4 regions of the Trichococcus sp. ES5 genome follow, and region 3 is predicted to be linked to each of the others. Evidence: predicted binding sites of a transcription regulator. Region 3 holds the regulator's gene; each other region holds the start of a gene.
The links. Region 3 encodes CtsR, which represses protease genes until heat stress. Its sites were predicted from a motif close to TTGGTCAAAAAAGGTCAAANA; they were not measured.

Region 1 (3,643 bases), on a different contig from region 3:
AGATCGATTAGGCGATCTTTTGCTTTCTGAGAGACGGTGACGCTGATTTCCTTGTCCTTCAGCAATTCGTTGACATCGTCCAACATAAGGGTGACGATTCTGCTCAAATTTTCTTTGGAAAGCTGGTTGAACTCGACAATCGCATCGAAGCGGTTGATGAATTCAGGCTTGAAGTAATCACTCAAGCGATTCAGAATGGAATGCGTCTTGCCTTTCATGGCTGCGCCGAATCCTACACTGGCTTCCTGGACGCCCGTACCGGCATTGCTGGTCATGATGATGATGGTGTCTTTGAAGCTCACAGTCCTGCCTTGGGAGTCCGTCAGGCGACCGTCGTCAAGAATCTGCAGGAAGAGATGCATGACATCCGGATGGGCTTTTTCGACTTCATCCAACAGTAAAATGCTGTACGGGCTGCGGCGGACGCGCTCGGTCAACTGGCCGGCTTCGTCATAGCCGATGTAACCCGGAGGCGATCCGATCAATTTGGAGACGGCATGCTTTTCCATGTATTCGCTCATGTCGAAGCGGATGATCGCGTCTTCGGTTCCGAACATTTCGATTGCCAACTGTTTGGCCAATTCGGTCTTACCGACACCGGTAGGCCCTACGAACAGGAAGGAACCGATAGGTCGATTTTTACGGCTCAATCCGATTCTGTTTCTGCGGATGGCTTTAGATACTTTGTCGATGGCTTCATCTTGACCGATGACGTTTTTCTTCAGATCGGCATCAAGATTTTTCAATTGCGTCTGTTCTTTTTCAAGTAGCTCACCGACCGGGATATTGGTCTTGATCTCAATGATCTTTTGGATATCCTGCTCTGTTATGACGGGATCGCCATCGGCTGGGGCCGGGTTCTGTTTCATCTTATTCAGATTCGTGATCTGATCGCGATAATAGGCAGCTTTTTCGTAATCTTCCGCATGCAGGGCGGCTTGTTTTTCTCTTTCGGCCGTTTCGATGCGTTCCTCTATCTGTTTCGGATCGATGGGCTTGATGGTCAAGTTCTTTTTGGATCCGGACTCATCAAGTAGGTCGATGGCTTTGTCGGGAAGGAAACGATCCTGGATGTAGCGATGCGACAATTTGACTGCCGCTTCCAGCGCCTTATCCGAATATTTGACATGGTGATAATCTTCATATTTCGGACGGATGCCTTGGAGGATGATCAATGTCTGTTCAGGTGTCGGTTCATTTACGCGGACGGGCTGGAATCGGCGTTCCAGTGCAGCGTCCTTCTCGATTTTGCGGTACTCATTCAGTGTTGTGGCGCCGACCAATTGCAGTTCGCCTCTTGCTAGGGCTGGCTTCAGGATATTGCCTGCATCCATGCTTCCTTCAGCGCTTCCTGCTCCGACGATTTCATGGATTTCATCGATGAAGAGGATGATCTGTTTGTTCGCGCGGATTTCATCCATCAGTTTCTGCATCCGTTCTTCGAATTGACCGCGGATGCCGGTTCCTTGGACGAGTGAGACGACATCCAAGCGGATCACTTCTTTGTCCAACAATTTCTGAGGGACATCGCCGTCCACGATTTTCTGGGCAAGACCTTCCACTACCGCAGTTTTGCCGACACCCGCTTCCCCTGTGAGTACCGGATTATTTTTTGTTCGGCGATTCAGAATCTCAATGACGCGTGCGATTTCGCTGTCTCTTCCGATGACAGGGTCGATACCGCCATCGCGGGCCAGTTGGGTCAAGTTGATGCCGTATTCGTCCAGTAAGCCGCCTTTGCCACCTTTACCGCCGCGAGCAACTTCCGAGGCAGGGGGTTGTTGATAATTCTGTTCTTGGTTCTGTTGTATTTGTTTGAAGAAAGAATCCAGATTACCGAAAGAAAAGGGGTCTACAGGTCCTTGAGATCTTGGGTTCGGATTATTTTGTTGCGATTGAGCATTTTTGAACTCTTGGTAGCAGTTCTGGCATAAGTCGATTTGGCGTCTTTGTCCATTCACGCTGGCATACAGATGAATGGAGGCTTGTTTTTTTCCGCAATGTTGACAAAGCATGGCAATCTTCCTTTCTATATGGATCATAGTCACATGTATATTATAGTAGTAACGGCTAAGGGACACTCACAAGAAGGTTCACTGACCAACTCTGACCTTATGGATCCATTATACATTGACCTATTTTGACTTTCAAGAGGTTTGACTTGGAATGAAGCAAAATATTCATTCCGGGACAGTTTTATCCAAACGGGGGTTGTATTAAATGAGTGCTATTTCAGCAATTATGACAAAAATTTGAACGATTCTATTTAAAACAGTTGTAGTATAAAGCGAAAGATGTTAATCTTATTTAATGAAAGGGTTATTTTTCGTACGTTTTTCCATTTTTCTGTTATAATAGGAACGTATCAAAAGTACCTTAAATAAATACATCTCAAAGGGGTTTATGACTATGGAAAGAAAAGAATATCACGTAATCGCAGAAACAGGGATTCATGCACGTCCAGCAACTTTATTGGTGCAAACTGCAAGCAAATTCAATTCTGATATTAATTTAGAATACAAAGGTAAATCTGTTAACTTAAAATCCATCATGGGTGTAATGTCATTAGGCGTAGGCCAAGGCGCTGATGTTGTCATCACTGCAGAAGGTCCGGACGAAGCAGACGCTATGGCTGGAATCACTGAAACAATGGTAAAAGAAGGGCTAGCAGAGTAATATGAAAAACCACTTACAAGGAATAGCAGCTAGTGATGGTATTGCAATTGCGAAAGCATATTTGCTTACTGAACCGGATCTGTCCTTTGAAAAGCGTAAAGTGGAAGATTCAGAAGGCGAAGTTGCTCGTCTTTTGGAAAGCTTTGAAACCGCTAAATCAGAGGTAAGTGCAATCCGAGAAAAAGCGGCAGTATCACTTGGCGAAGAAGAAGCACAAGTTTTTGATGCACATTTGATGGTATTGTCCGATCCGGAAATGATCGGATCGATGAACGCCAACATCCGAGACAACGGTGTCAATGCTGAATCGGCACTTTCTGATGTTGCCGGCATGTTCATCGGTATGTTCGAAGCGATGGAAGACAACCCATACATGCAAGAACGTGCTGCGGATATCCGCGACGTTACGGAACGTGTTTTGAGCCACTTGTTGGGTGTCAAAATCCCTAACCCATCGACAATCACTGAAGAAGTGATCGTCGTTGCCAAAGATTTGACTCCTAGTGACACAGCTCAATTGAACCGTGATTATGTTAAAGGATTCGTTACTGATATCGGTGGACGCACATCCCATAGCGCAATCATGGCCCGTTCTCTGGAAATTCCTGCAATCGTAGGGTCAAAAGAAATCACACAAATCGTCAAAGATGGCGATATCATCATTTTGGATGGTTTGGACGGCGACGTCTTCATCAATCCTGATGAAGAAACATTAGCTGCATACAAGAAGAAAGCTGAAGAGTTTTCTGCAATGCAAGCAGAATGGCACAAACTGAAAAATGCAAATACAGTTACTGCAGACGGTAAACATATCGAATTGGCAGCTAACATCGGAACGCCTAAAGATTTAGAAGGCGTTGTCGCTAATGGCGCTGAAGCGGTAGGATTGTACCGTACTGAATTCCTGTACATGGACTCTTCAGACTTCCCGACAGAAGATGAGCAATTTGATGCTTATAAAGCTGTT
Region 2 (3,643 bases), on a different contig from region 3:
TCTCATCGAACAGCGTGAAGAGATGGGCATCGATTTTATCTGCGTAGAAGGCAAGGAGACGCTTTTCGCATCCACCGCCACGCTGCCATCGAACGAATATTTCCCGAAAAATTTGCTGGCGACGCAGATCACTTCTAAGGACAAGTTGTCGGAAAATCCGACTTCCATGAATGTATTTTCCGAGGAACGGAATTTGCATGCTATCCGTGACCGGATTTTGGCGCGTTATGGGAATGCCATTGAAATCCGTACATGGGGCGGCACGATGCCTTGCCTCGAAATCGTATCCGCTGGCGTCCAAAAAGCGCTTGGCGTGGAAGTGGTCGCGAATAACTACGGCATCAAGCGGGAAGATATTCTTGCCTTCGGTGACGAAGATAACGATATGGAAATGATTCGCTATGCGGGACATGGGGTCGTTATGCAAAATGGTATTGAGGCATTAAAGCGCATTGCAGATGATGTGACGACGCATACGAATCATGAGGACGGCTTGGCAATATACCTGGAAAAATATTTTTGCCTATAACAGCCGATCAGAGCTGAAAAAGAGGGATAAATGTGATTTTGATCGAAAGAAAAATCATAAATGATATACCGATTCTGGAAATCGTTGAAGAAGACAAGAAACAAGAAACGACTCCGCTCGTGTTCTTTTATCATGGCATCACAAACCAAAAGGAGAGAGGTTTGGAGCCCGGATATGCATTAGCCAGCAACGGCATGCGGGTGATCATCCCCGATGCCTATCGTCATGGTGAACGCAAAGAGGAAGCCTATGCTGGCGAACCGGCAGCAGAATTCTGGTCGGTAGTCCTGAAAAATATAAAAGAGCTTCCTGACATTGTGGAAGCCTATGTTGAAGCGGGATTGGCAAAAAGAGAAACTGTTTCGGTCACGGGCCTTTCGATGGGAGGCATCACGACCTGTATCGCTTTGACGCAATATCCATGGATCCATTCGGCAGCCTGCTTGATGGGCAGTCCGGATCCGGTCGGGTTGTCCCATTGGGCACTGCAGTCCCGCTGGGCGGAAGGTCTGCCTCCGCTCGATGACGAGAAGGTCAATGCGTTGATGGCGCCTTTTGAAAACCTGAGCCTCAAAGAACATCCGGAATCGCTCGTTGACACGCCGTTTTATATCTGGCACGGTACCGCCGACGAGAGTGTGCCGTACGAGCAGATGGAGCAGTTCGTCAACTCCATCAGCGGAGAAGCCTATGCAGATAACATTTGTTTCCGGTCGACAGAAGGTGCCGGACACCGGGTTCCTTACGCTATTTTTGAGGAAATGGCAGTATTTTTAGGTAACGTATATTCGCATTGAATTTCTATGCACAAACTGTTATTATCTAATTAATCCAGAAAGGTAAGAGGTGTTTACAATGACTGAAGAGACAACTCCCCAATTTTCGCAAGAAGAATTGGAAAGCATAAAAGAACGCGTCTTAGCGGCGCTTGAGCAAGTGATAGATCCGGAATTAGGAATAGATATCGTCAACTTAGGTTTGATTTATGAAGTGGAACTGGAACAGGATGGATTCTGCCTGATCAAGATGACACTCACAACGATGGGCTGCCCATTGGCGGATGTCATCACCGATGAAATTCATCGTGCTATGAAAGACGTTCCTGAAGTAACCGAAACACAAGTGAAATTGGTGTGGTATCCAGCCTGGACGACAGACAGAATGTCCCGATATGCACGCATCGCGTTAGGGATCCGATGATAAGAAGAGCAACAAAGGAAATCACCTTTGTTGTTCTTTTTTTTCGGGTTATCATTTGACCAATTCTGACCATAGTCGTATACTTGTCCTATAAAGATATATCAGTAGATTTTTTGAGGAGGTCCTAGCATGGAAATGGAAAAAATGACGACAGCCCTACAGCAGGCAATCGCAGAAGCGCAACGTATCGCCATGGTGCGCAAGCACCAGACCATCGATGTCGCCCATCTGTGGAAAATATTTCTGCAGCCGGATAGTTTTGCGCGCAATTTTTATAGTGATTCAGGGATTGCAATCGATGCATTTGAATCAGCCGTTGATAAGGAACTGGATAAATCAGTGGTGATTGAAGGCACTTCCGTCCAGTACGGGCAAACATTCAGTCAGAATCTGTACAATCTCTTTCTGGAAGCGGATCGTAAGCGGTCGGAGTTGAAGGATGATTTCATCGCCACTGATACGGTGCTTTTGAGCTTGATGACACTGAAAAATCATCCATTGACCAAATTTTTGGTTAATCTAGGCCTGACGGAAAAAATCATCGCGGAAAAAATCAAGGATATGAGAGGGGGAGACCGAGTGACTTCGCAGAATCAGGAAGATCAGTATGAAGCATTGGAAAAGTATGGCATAGACCTCGTGCAAGCGGTGCGTAGCGGAAAACAAGATCCGGTAATCGGCAGGGACGAAGAAATCAGGGATGTCATCCGCATTTTGTCGCGGAAAACAAAAAATAATCCGATCCTGATAGGTGAACCTGGCGTAGGCAAGACCGCCATTGTGGAAGGTTTGGCTCAACGGATTGTGAAAAAAGATGTACCGGATAATTTGAAAGACAAAACAATTTTTTCGTTGGATATGGGCTCATTGATTGCGGGAGCTAAGTACCGTGGGGAATTCGAGGAACGCCTTAAAGCGGTATTGAAGGAAGTGAAGAAAAGCGACGGCCGCATCATCCTTTTCATTGATGAGATCCATACGATCGTCGGGGCAGGAAAAACCGAGGGGAGTATGGATGCCGGCAATCTGCTGAAACCTATGCTGGCCAGAGGCGAATTGCACTGCATCGGAGCGACCACTTTGGATGAATACCGTCAAAATCTGGAGAAGGATAAGGCCTTGGAGCGAAGATTCCAAAAGGTTTTGGTGAAAGAACCGACAGTTTCTGATACAATCAGCATCTTGAGGGGGTTGAAGGAACGGTATGAGATCCACCACAGCGTCAACATCCATGACAACGCCCTTGTTGCGGCCGCGACCTTATCCGATCGTTACATCACTGACCGGTTTCTGCCGGATAAAGCGATCGATCTTGTCGATGAGGCTTGCGCGAACATAAAAGTGGAAATGAATTCGATGCCTACCGAGTTGGATCAGGTGAGCCGCAAATTGATGCAACTGGAGATAGAAGAGGCGGCCTTGAAAAAGGAATCCGATGATCAGAGCAAGAAAAGATTGGCGGCTCTGCAAGTCGAGTTGGCTGATCTGCGCGAAGAATCAAATGAGTTGCGCATGAAATGGGGTAACGAAAAAGAAGAAGTCGAAAAGCTGCGTGCCAAACGGGAGGACCTGGAGGACGCGCGCAGACAATTGGAGGATGCCGAGGCCAATTATGATTTGGAACGGGCGGCGGTTTTGCGCCACGGCAGTATCCCTCAGATGGAAAAGGAATTGGCGGCTCTTGAAAAAGAAAACGCGACCCGAAGGAATAAAGCCGGCAATCTAGTCCAGGAATCGGTCACCGAGAACGAAATCGCGACAGTGGTGGGACGGATGACCGGCATCCCTGTGACGAAGCTGGTTGAAGGTGAAAGGGATAAACTCCTGAAATTGGAGGAAACGCTGCACAAGCGTGTCATTGGCCAAGAAGAAGCAGTAGAAAGTGTCACGAATGCTGTTTTGCGTTCGCGTGCT
Region 3 (3,643 bases):
CGCATTTATATTTTGGAGGTTTAGCTCAGCTGGGAGAGCGTCTGCCTTACAAGCAGGATGTCGGCGGTTCGATCCCGTCAACCTCCATCCATGAGTTATTAGCTCAGTTGGTAGAGCATCTGACTTTTAATCAGAGGGTCGCAGGTTCGAGCCCTGCATAACTCATTCATCATTCTTGCGACAATGATAGAATAATTAAATATATTGAAACGCCGGCTTAGCTCAGTTGGTAGAGCATCTGATTTGTAATCAGAGGGTCGAGGGTTCAAGTCCTTTAGCCGGCATTCAAAAACGCGGAAGTAGTTCAGTGGTAGAACATCACCTTGCCAAGGTGGGGGTCGCGGGTTCGAACCCCGTCTTCCGCTTTTTTTTATTTTAATGAAGTTTATCATCATTCATGAAGCACCCATAGCTCAATTGGATAGAGTACTTGACTACGAATCAAGCGGTTACAGGTTCGACTCCTGTTGGGTGCATTTTTTACAAAATGATCACCGGGAAGTAGCTCAGCTTGGTAGAGCACTTGGTTTGGGACCAAGGGGTCGCAGGTTCGAATCCTGTCTTCCCGATAAATAAAAATAGACGCAGAAATCATTCCGATGATTTCTGCGTCTATTTTTGTATTAACCAACCCCTGTCAGCTTTTCAGATAGAAATATTGCCGTTTTTCACCTTTCAGTATATAATGAGTAACATTCTTCGGTAATCTTGTCGAAGATGTTAGTGAAATATGCTGTTATAAGGGGTCTGCAGAGCAGTACGGATGAGCTTCAAAGCTCTCTTGAATAATTTGCTGTAAAAGCCCTCGGATAGCTCTTTCCATTTGACAGTTATGTAGGAATAGCATAATATAAATATATAATAGTCAAAATTAGTCAGGGGAAGGGAGGCGTCCATTCCATGCATGGTCAGAATATGTCAGATATCATCGAAGCATACATCAAAAAAATTCTGAATGCAGAAGAGCAGATTGAAATCAGAAGGAATGAAATGGCGGATCGTTTCAATTGCGTACCTTCACAAATCAACTATGTCATCAATACCCGTTTTACGGAACAGCAAGGCTACGCGGTCGAAAGCAAACGCGGCGGGGGCGGTTATATACGCATCATGAAAGTGAAGATCCTCGATCAAGTAGAATTGTTGGATAAACTTATCGCTATAGTAGGCGAAAGCATCACCCAGAAAGATGCGTTTGCGGTAACCCAAAATCTATACAGTCGCGGGATCATCACGAAACGTGAAGGAAACCTGATGTTGTCGGTATTGGATAAGTCACTTGCCCCATACACAGGCGAACATGAAGAAAGAATACGAGCCTTGCTGTTGAGGAATTTCTTGAACAGTCTGCGCTTTGAATAGATAGCCCGTAGAGGAGGCGTTAAAAATGGATGAATTATTTACAGAAAAAGCCAGCCAAGTACTGTTGTTGGCAACAGAAGAAGCGCACAAATTTAAGCATCAATCCATCGGAACGGAACATATGCTTCTCGGATTAGTCCGGGAACAAGAAGGCATTGCCGGAAAAGTGTTGCGTGGCTACGATATTGATGAGGAAGGAGTCCGCGAAGAGATTGTTCATCTGACCGGTTTCGGTCAAATGAATGCGGAAGACTTCAATGCACCGTTGCCATTTTCTCCTCGGGCCAAAAAAGTCATTATGTATGCGACAAACGAAGCACACAAATTAGGAGTTCCCTTGGTAGGAACCGAACACCTTTTGTTGGGCTTATTGAAAGAAGAAATTCTTGCAGTCAAAATCATCAAAAATCTGCAGATCGATCCGAATTTGTTGCGTAAGTCTCTCTATGAGAAACTGGGCATCAAACAACCAACCAAACCGGATATGCGTTCAGCCAAAAAGACGGATAAAGTGGAAGAAGGAACGCCGACGTTGGATTCCTTGGCCCGCAATCTGACTGAATTGGCGCGTGAAAACCGGATGGATCCGATCGTTGGACGTGACAAGGAAGTCCGTCGTATCATGCAAATCGTTTCCCGCAGAACGAAGAATAATCCTGTTTTGGTAGGGGAACCAGGAGTCGGCAAGACCGCCATCGTGGAAGGTTTGGCACAGAAAATCGTAGCCGGCGATGTTCCGGACACATTGGCAAACAAGCGCATCATGATGTTGGATATGGGTTCGCTGGTAGCGGGTACGAAATACCGCGGTGAATTCGAGGAAAGAATGAAAAAAATTATTGATGAAATCTATAATGATGGCAATGTCATCCTCTTCATCGATGAGTTGCACACCTTGATCGGTGCAGGCGGAGCGGAAGGGGCGATCGATGCTTCCAACATCCTGAAACCGGCATTGGCAAGGGGCGAATTGCAGACGATCGGTGCCACCACCCTAGATGAGTACCAAAAATATATCGAAAAGGATGCGGCGCTGGAAAGACGTTTCGCACCTATCCATATCGATGAGCCTACACCTGAGGAATCGGTTGAAATCATGCGTGGCTTGCGTTCCCGTTATGAGGAGCACCATGGCGTGGAAATCACGGATGAGGCCTTGAAAGCAGCGGTCCAGCTATCGGTGCGCTACATCACTTCCAGACGATTGCCGGATAAAGCGATTGATCTGATTGATGAATCGGCCGCGAAAGTCCGTTTGGATGTCACACACGGGGATACACCGATCGGAAAACTGGAGATGGAAATTGCGAAGTTGTCGAAAGACAAAGAAGAAGCGATCCTGAACCAGGATTTTGATAAAGCTGCCCGCATCCGCAAACGTGAAATGACGAAGAAGCAGAAATTCCAAAAAATGGTGGAACAACAAGCCCAAACAATCACGCACTACGACCTGAAAGTAACCGAAAATGATGTAGCTGAAGTCGTGGCTTTGTGGACCGGGATTCCTGTCAACCAGATGGAGCAGAAGGAAAGCGATCGTTTGATGAGGCTGGAAAAAGTGTTGCATGAACGCGTCATTGGGCAATCCGAGGCGGTCAGTGCGGTGGCTCGCGCCATCAGACGCGCACGTTCCGGTTTGAAGGATCCAAACCGTCCAATCGGTTCCTTCCTGTTCCTGGGCCCTACTGGAGTCGGCAAAACAGAGCTTGCGAAAACGTTGGCGGAAGCAATGTTCGGGACAGAAGACTCCTTGGTTCGTTTGGATATGTCCGAATACATGGAAAAATACAGCACAAGTCGTCTGATCGGCTCCCCACCCGGCTATGTCGGCTATGATGAAGGCGGTCAATTGACAGAGAAAATCCGTCAAAAACCGTACTCGGTCATTCTTCTCGATGAGGTGGAAAAAGCCCACCCGGACGTCTTCAACATCCTCCTGCAAGTGCTCGATGACGGTCATCTGACTGATTCAAAAGGTCGGAAAGTTGATTTCCGCAATACGATCTTGATTATGACCTCCAATTTAGGGGCAACAGCTTTACGTGATGAGAAGTCAGTCGGATTCGCGGCGAAGAACCTCAAGCATGACTATAAGGCGATGGAGAAACGTATCCGTGAAGAATTGAAGAACAGTTTCCGTCCGGAGTTCCTGAACCGTATCGACGAAACGATCGTCTTCCACTCATTGGAGAAGGACGAATTGCATGAAATCGTTAAATTGATGGCGAACAGCATCGTGAAACGTCTGAAGGATCTCGATATCCATGTGCGCATCACGCCT
Region 4 (3,643 bases), on a different contig from region 3:
ACTTCCGTCTATTCTCCCTCGTCTTTACTCCATCATTTTAACAGTAAATACTAGACGTTTCAAGCGTTTTGATAAATTAATTCAAATTCCTTCAAAATAGATTCGTTCAATATATCACGAGTAACCTATAATCCGATTGCCTTTCAGATATGCGCTTTCAAAAAACCTTGATACAACAACCATTCAAAAAGGGTCGTTTTTCGTCCCGTTATTGTTTAGCGCTTCGCATCTTTTTACTTATCTTAACCGCTTTTCGTGGCTATTCACCGCATAGCTGGCGCAACAAAAATGTCCCACGGTCCGTTTCAATCATTTTCTCCAATATTTCTTCGCGCATGACAGTGACCGGGACCGCTAAATCTTCAGCCAAGCGAGTCACATCGAGCGGCTCCAGTTCTCGGCCTTCCAGGAAAAAGCCTTTCTGCAAGGAACAGATCAATTCTCCCGCCGCAAGCAACATTTCTTTTCTGAATGCCAACGCCGACCGCAGTTGCTCCCCTTCCGTTTTCTTCGCTGCCAGAAATTGTTGTACGTCTTCATCATCATGCTGCAGCATCTCTTCATAATATTCTTTTTGAAAAACAACAAATGGAGAAGCCCACTCATTGTATTTCACAGTCAGGTGCCCATCCAGCAGTTGCAGATAAAGATCCGGTCTCGGCAAAAATAGATTGTCATCGCCGAATGCGGATCCCGGTGTCGGGTCCAACGATTGGACATACTCGAATACACTTTTCACGTCGGCCAGATCAACTGCCATTTCATCCGCTATTTCTTGCCAGTTTTTATCACTGAAAGCCGTGAAGAAATTTTCCAAGACATAATAGGCGATTTCCGGCGCGTGTTCATCCCGCTCCGTCTGCAGCATCAGACATTCCTGCAGATTCCGGGCACCCACACCTGGGGGATCCAATTGGTGCAGAAGCGTCAATGCATCCAACATCTCAATCGGTTCGACGCCCTTCTGTTCCGCGGCTTCATTCAGATTGATGGTGACGTACCCCTCCGGATTGATGAACGCCACCAAGAATAACACCAAATCGCGCAAGGGTGTATCCCGCATATTTGCATAGATTTGTTCCAATAAAAAAGTATCCAACGCCGGCACTTCTTCAGACACTTGATCCATTGCGGAAGCAGTGTCCATAGGGTCGTCCTTATCCGGCTTGTATACAACCGTTTTTTCTTTTACAGCGCGTTCGTCGAATTCTTTATTTATTTTCACTTCGATCAAAGGATTGCCCAACGCTTTTTGTTGAAGATAAGCGAACAACTCCTCGTTGTCGTATCCCACAAGCTTCAGCGATTCCTCTAAGCTTTCCTTATCCATATGCACACTTGATATAACTGACACATCAACCCCTCCTCCCCTTTTCAGAATCATTTTATCACACACAAGCATTTATTGAAATCGTTTTCAGTTAAAGGGATTGGATTTCAATCGCAGCAGGATTGGTGATTCTGTAGTTTAAAGGACGTTCTTCCGACTTAAAGAGACGTCCCAGACAACTCTGGAATTTGAAATTGAATTTCCCCCTTGCCATCTTTCACGCTATAGGTTATAATTTTAATGTTGCTTGTCTCCTTAGTGTAATGGATATCACGTAAGATTCCGGTTCTTGAGATGGGGGTTCGATTCCCTCAGGAGACGTATTATTTTATTGATGCATCAACGTTCCCAGCATTTGAATGCAAAGCAAATGCAAAAAATCTCCTTTCCCTCGCGGAAGAGGAGATTTTTTTATTCGATTTTTTATTCACCCTGAATACAATCCGCATTTCTGCTATCTATTTTTGGACATTTGCTGACTGAAACGATATGATTGACTAAGGTATATTTCACCAGAAATCGTCAGACTTATGGACAAACATTACAATTGACCTTTCCTGACCAATGAGTTAAAATAAACCATGTAAAGAAAAACTGTTCATTCAAAACGAACGAGGAGGAAACATATATGAACTTAATCCCTACAGTAATCGAACAATCATCCCGTGGTGAACGTGCATATGATATTTATTCCCGTCTTCTGAAGGACCGCATCATCATGTTGAGCGGCCCTATCGACGATAATACGGCGAACTCAGTCATCGCGCAATTGCTATTCTTGGATGCCCAAGATTCCGAAAAAGATATCTATATCTACATCAACTCTCCAGGCGGCAGCGTATCTTCTGGTTTGGCCATCTACGATACAATGAACTTCATCAAAGCGGATGTTCAGACCATCGCAATGGGTATGGCAGCTTCAATGGGCAGCTTCTTGCTGACTGCCGGCGAGAAAGGCAAACGTTTTGCGTTGCCGAATGCTGAAATCATGATCCACCAGCCTCTTGGCGGTGCACAAGGTCAAGCAACCGAAATTGAAATCGCAGCCCGCCATATCCTACAGACACGCGAACGCCTGAATAAAATTTTGGCTGAACGCACAGGACAACCGATGGAAGTCATCGAACGCGATACCGACCGCGACAACTACATGACCGCGCAACAAGCGAAAGAATACGGATTGATCGACGAAGTCATGGTCAATTCAAAATCATTGAAATAAAAATATGCGACAAAAGCGAGGACGACCAGCAGAAGGATGCTGGCCGTCCTCGTTTTTATATGGCTGATTTTGTGGAGCATGGGTAGAAAGATTTGACCTTTTTCATTGGCACAACAGCGGATACGAGTTCGCAGCTCCGGTGAGGCGCCCGCTTACCGGCGGAGACCGATTGATATCGGTGCAAACTCCAGCGAGGCCATCCTTTCAGGAGTTCGCTCATCTAATTGCGTCTGTGCTCCGGCGAAGCCTTCGCTCACCGGAGCACAGCAAATGAAGAACAAAGAAATAATCCGAAACCCCACCCGCTCGCACCTATTCAGGAAAAAAATCAAAAAAGGGCAGACGGAACGCAATCGTTCCTGTCTGCCCTTCTTATTTCCTTAACGGATATAATCAAAGATATGTTCCCAGGTCTGCTTGCTGAACACGAGGGCCGGATTGCCGTCACCCAGAACACCGTATCCGACCATCAATCCGGCTCCGAAGAGAATGAAAGCCATCAACATGAATATCAAAACCCACATCACCGTTGACAGTACAGGTTTGAAATCAAATTTCAAAGCGATCACCTATCTTCCTTTTTTTATTTTTGTTTTTTGGATCAGTCGCGCCAACAAACCGAAAAGTCCGCTGGACGGACGATTCTTTTGATCGATGTTGTTCAGTAGGATACCCGTTCCCAAAGCAACTGCATCCAATGGTTTTTCAGCAGCAAATACCGGAACTTTCAACTCGCTCGAGAAGAGTTTCTCGATTCCGCTGATCAAAGCACCCCCACCTGTCAACACGATTCCGGTATTGATGATGTCGGCAGCCAGCTCAGGAGGCGTCATTTCCAAAACTTCCTTCGCTTGCTCCACGACCAGAACCAAAGTCTCGTGCATCGCTTCATATACTTCTTTCGAAGTGATGTAAATAGTGCGCGGCAGTCCCGTCACCATGTCACGGCCACGGATTTCCATCTTCTCTTCCTTCTCAGGCTCCAAAGCGGTCCCGATCGTTATTTTGATTTTTTCAGCAGTCCGTTCACCGATCAACAATTTGTGTTCTCGTTTGACGAAATTCATGATGTCGGCATCCAGTTTATCACC

Region 1: TES5_RS03885 (ATP-dependent Clp protease ATP-binding subunit) is a predicted target of CtsR. The motif match lies at 2,128-2,148, and genes of this name have one in related genera.
Region 2: clpB (ATP-dependent chaperone ClpB) is a predicted target of CtsR. The motif match lies at 1,782-1,802, and genes of this name have one in related genera.
Region 4: clpP (ATP-dependent Clp endopeptidase proteolytic subunit ClpP) is a predicted target of CtsR. The motif match lies at 1,875-1,895, and genes of this name have one in related genera.

What each region holds. Positions count from the first base shown of each region.
Region 1 is NZ_FJND01000003.1:76,283-79,925, forward strand. Features, by position in the region: gene TES5_RS03885 (ATP-dependent Clp protease ATP-binding subunit) at 1-2,015, opposite strand, end outside; gene TES5_RS03890 (phosphocarrier protein HPr) at 2,410-2,676, shown strand; gene ptsP (phosphoenolpyruvate--protein phosphotransferase) at 2,678-3,643, shown strand, end outside.
Region 2 is NZ_FJND01000004.1:3,928-7,570, forward strand. Features, by position in the region: gene TES5_RS04785 (Cof-type HAD-IIB family hydrolase) at 1-529, shown strand, start outside; gene TES5_RS04790 (prolyl oligopeptidase family serine peptidase) at 562-1,326, shown strand; gene TES5_RS04795 (metal-sulfur cluster assembly factor) at 1,385-1,729, shown strand; gene clpB (ATP-dependent chaperone ClpB) at 1,859-3,643, shown strand, end outside.
Region 3 is NZ_FJND01000018.1:374-4,016, forward strand. Features, by position in the region: rRNA gene rrf (5S ribosomal RNA) at 1-3, shown strand, start outside; tRNA gene TES5_RS11790 (tRNA-Val) at 15-87, shown strand; tRNA gene TES5_RS11795 (tRNA-Lys) at 93-165, shown strand; tRNA gene TES5_RS11800 (tRNA-Thr) at 212-284, shown strand; tRNA gene TES5_RS11805 (tRNA-Gly) at 294-365, shown strand; tRNA gene TES5_RS11810 (tRNA-Arg) at 403-476, shown strand; tRNA gene TES5_RS11815 (tRNA-Pro) at 496-569, shown strand; gene TES5_RS11820 (CtsR family transcriptional regulator) at 901-1,362, shown strand; gene TES5_RS11825 (ATP-dependent Clp protease ATP-binding subunit) at 1,388-3,643, shown strand, end outside.
Region 4 is NZ_FJND01000006.1:3,026-6,668, reverse strand. Features, by position in the region: gene TES5_RS06585 (RNA polymerase factor sigma-54) at 260-1,354, opposite strand; tRNA gene TES5_RS06580 (tRNA-Arg) at 1,580-1,651, shown strand; gene clpP (ATP-dependent Clp endopeptidase proteolytic subunit ClpP) at 1,905-2,552, shown strand; gene TES5_RS06570 (DNA-directed RNA polymerase subunit beta) at 2,933-3,121, opposite strand; partial or broken gene TES5_RS06565 (rod shape-determining protein) at 3,203-3,643, opposite strand, start outside.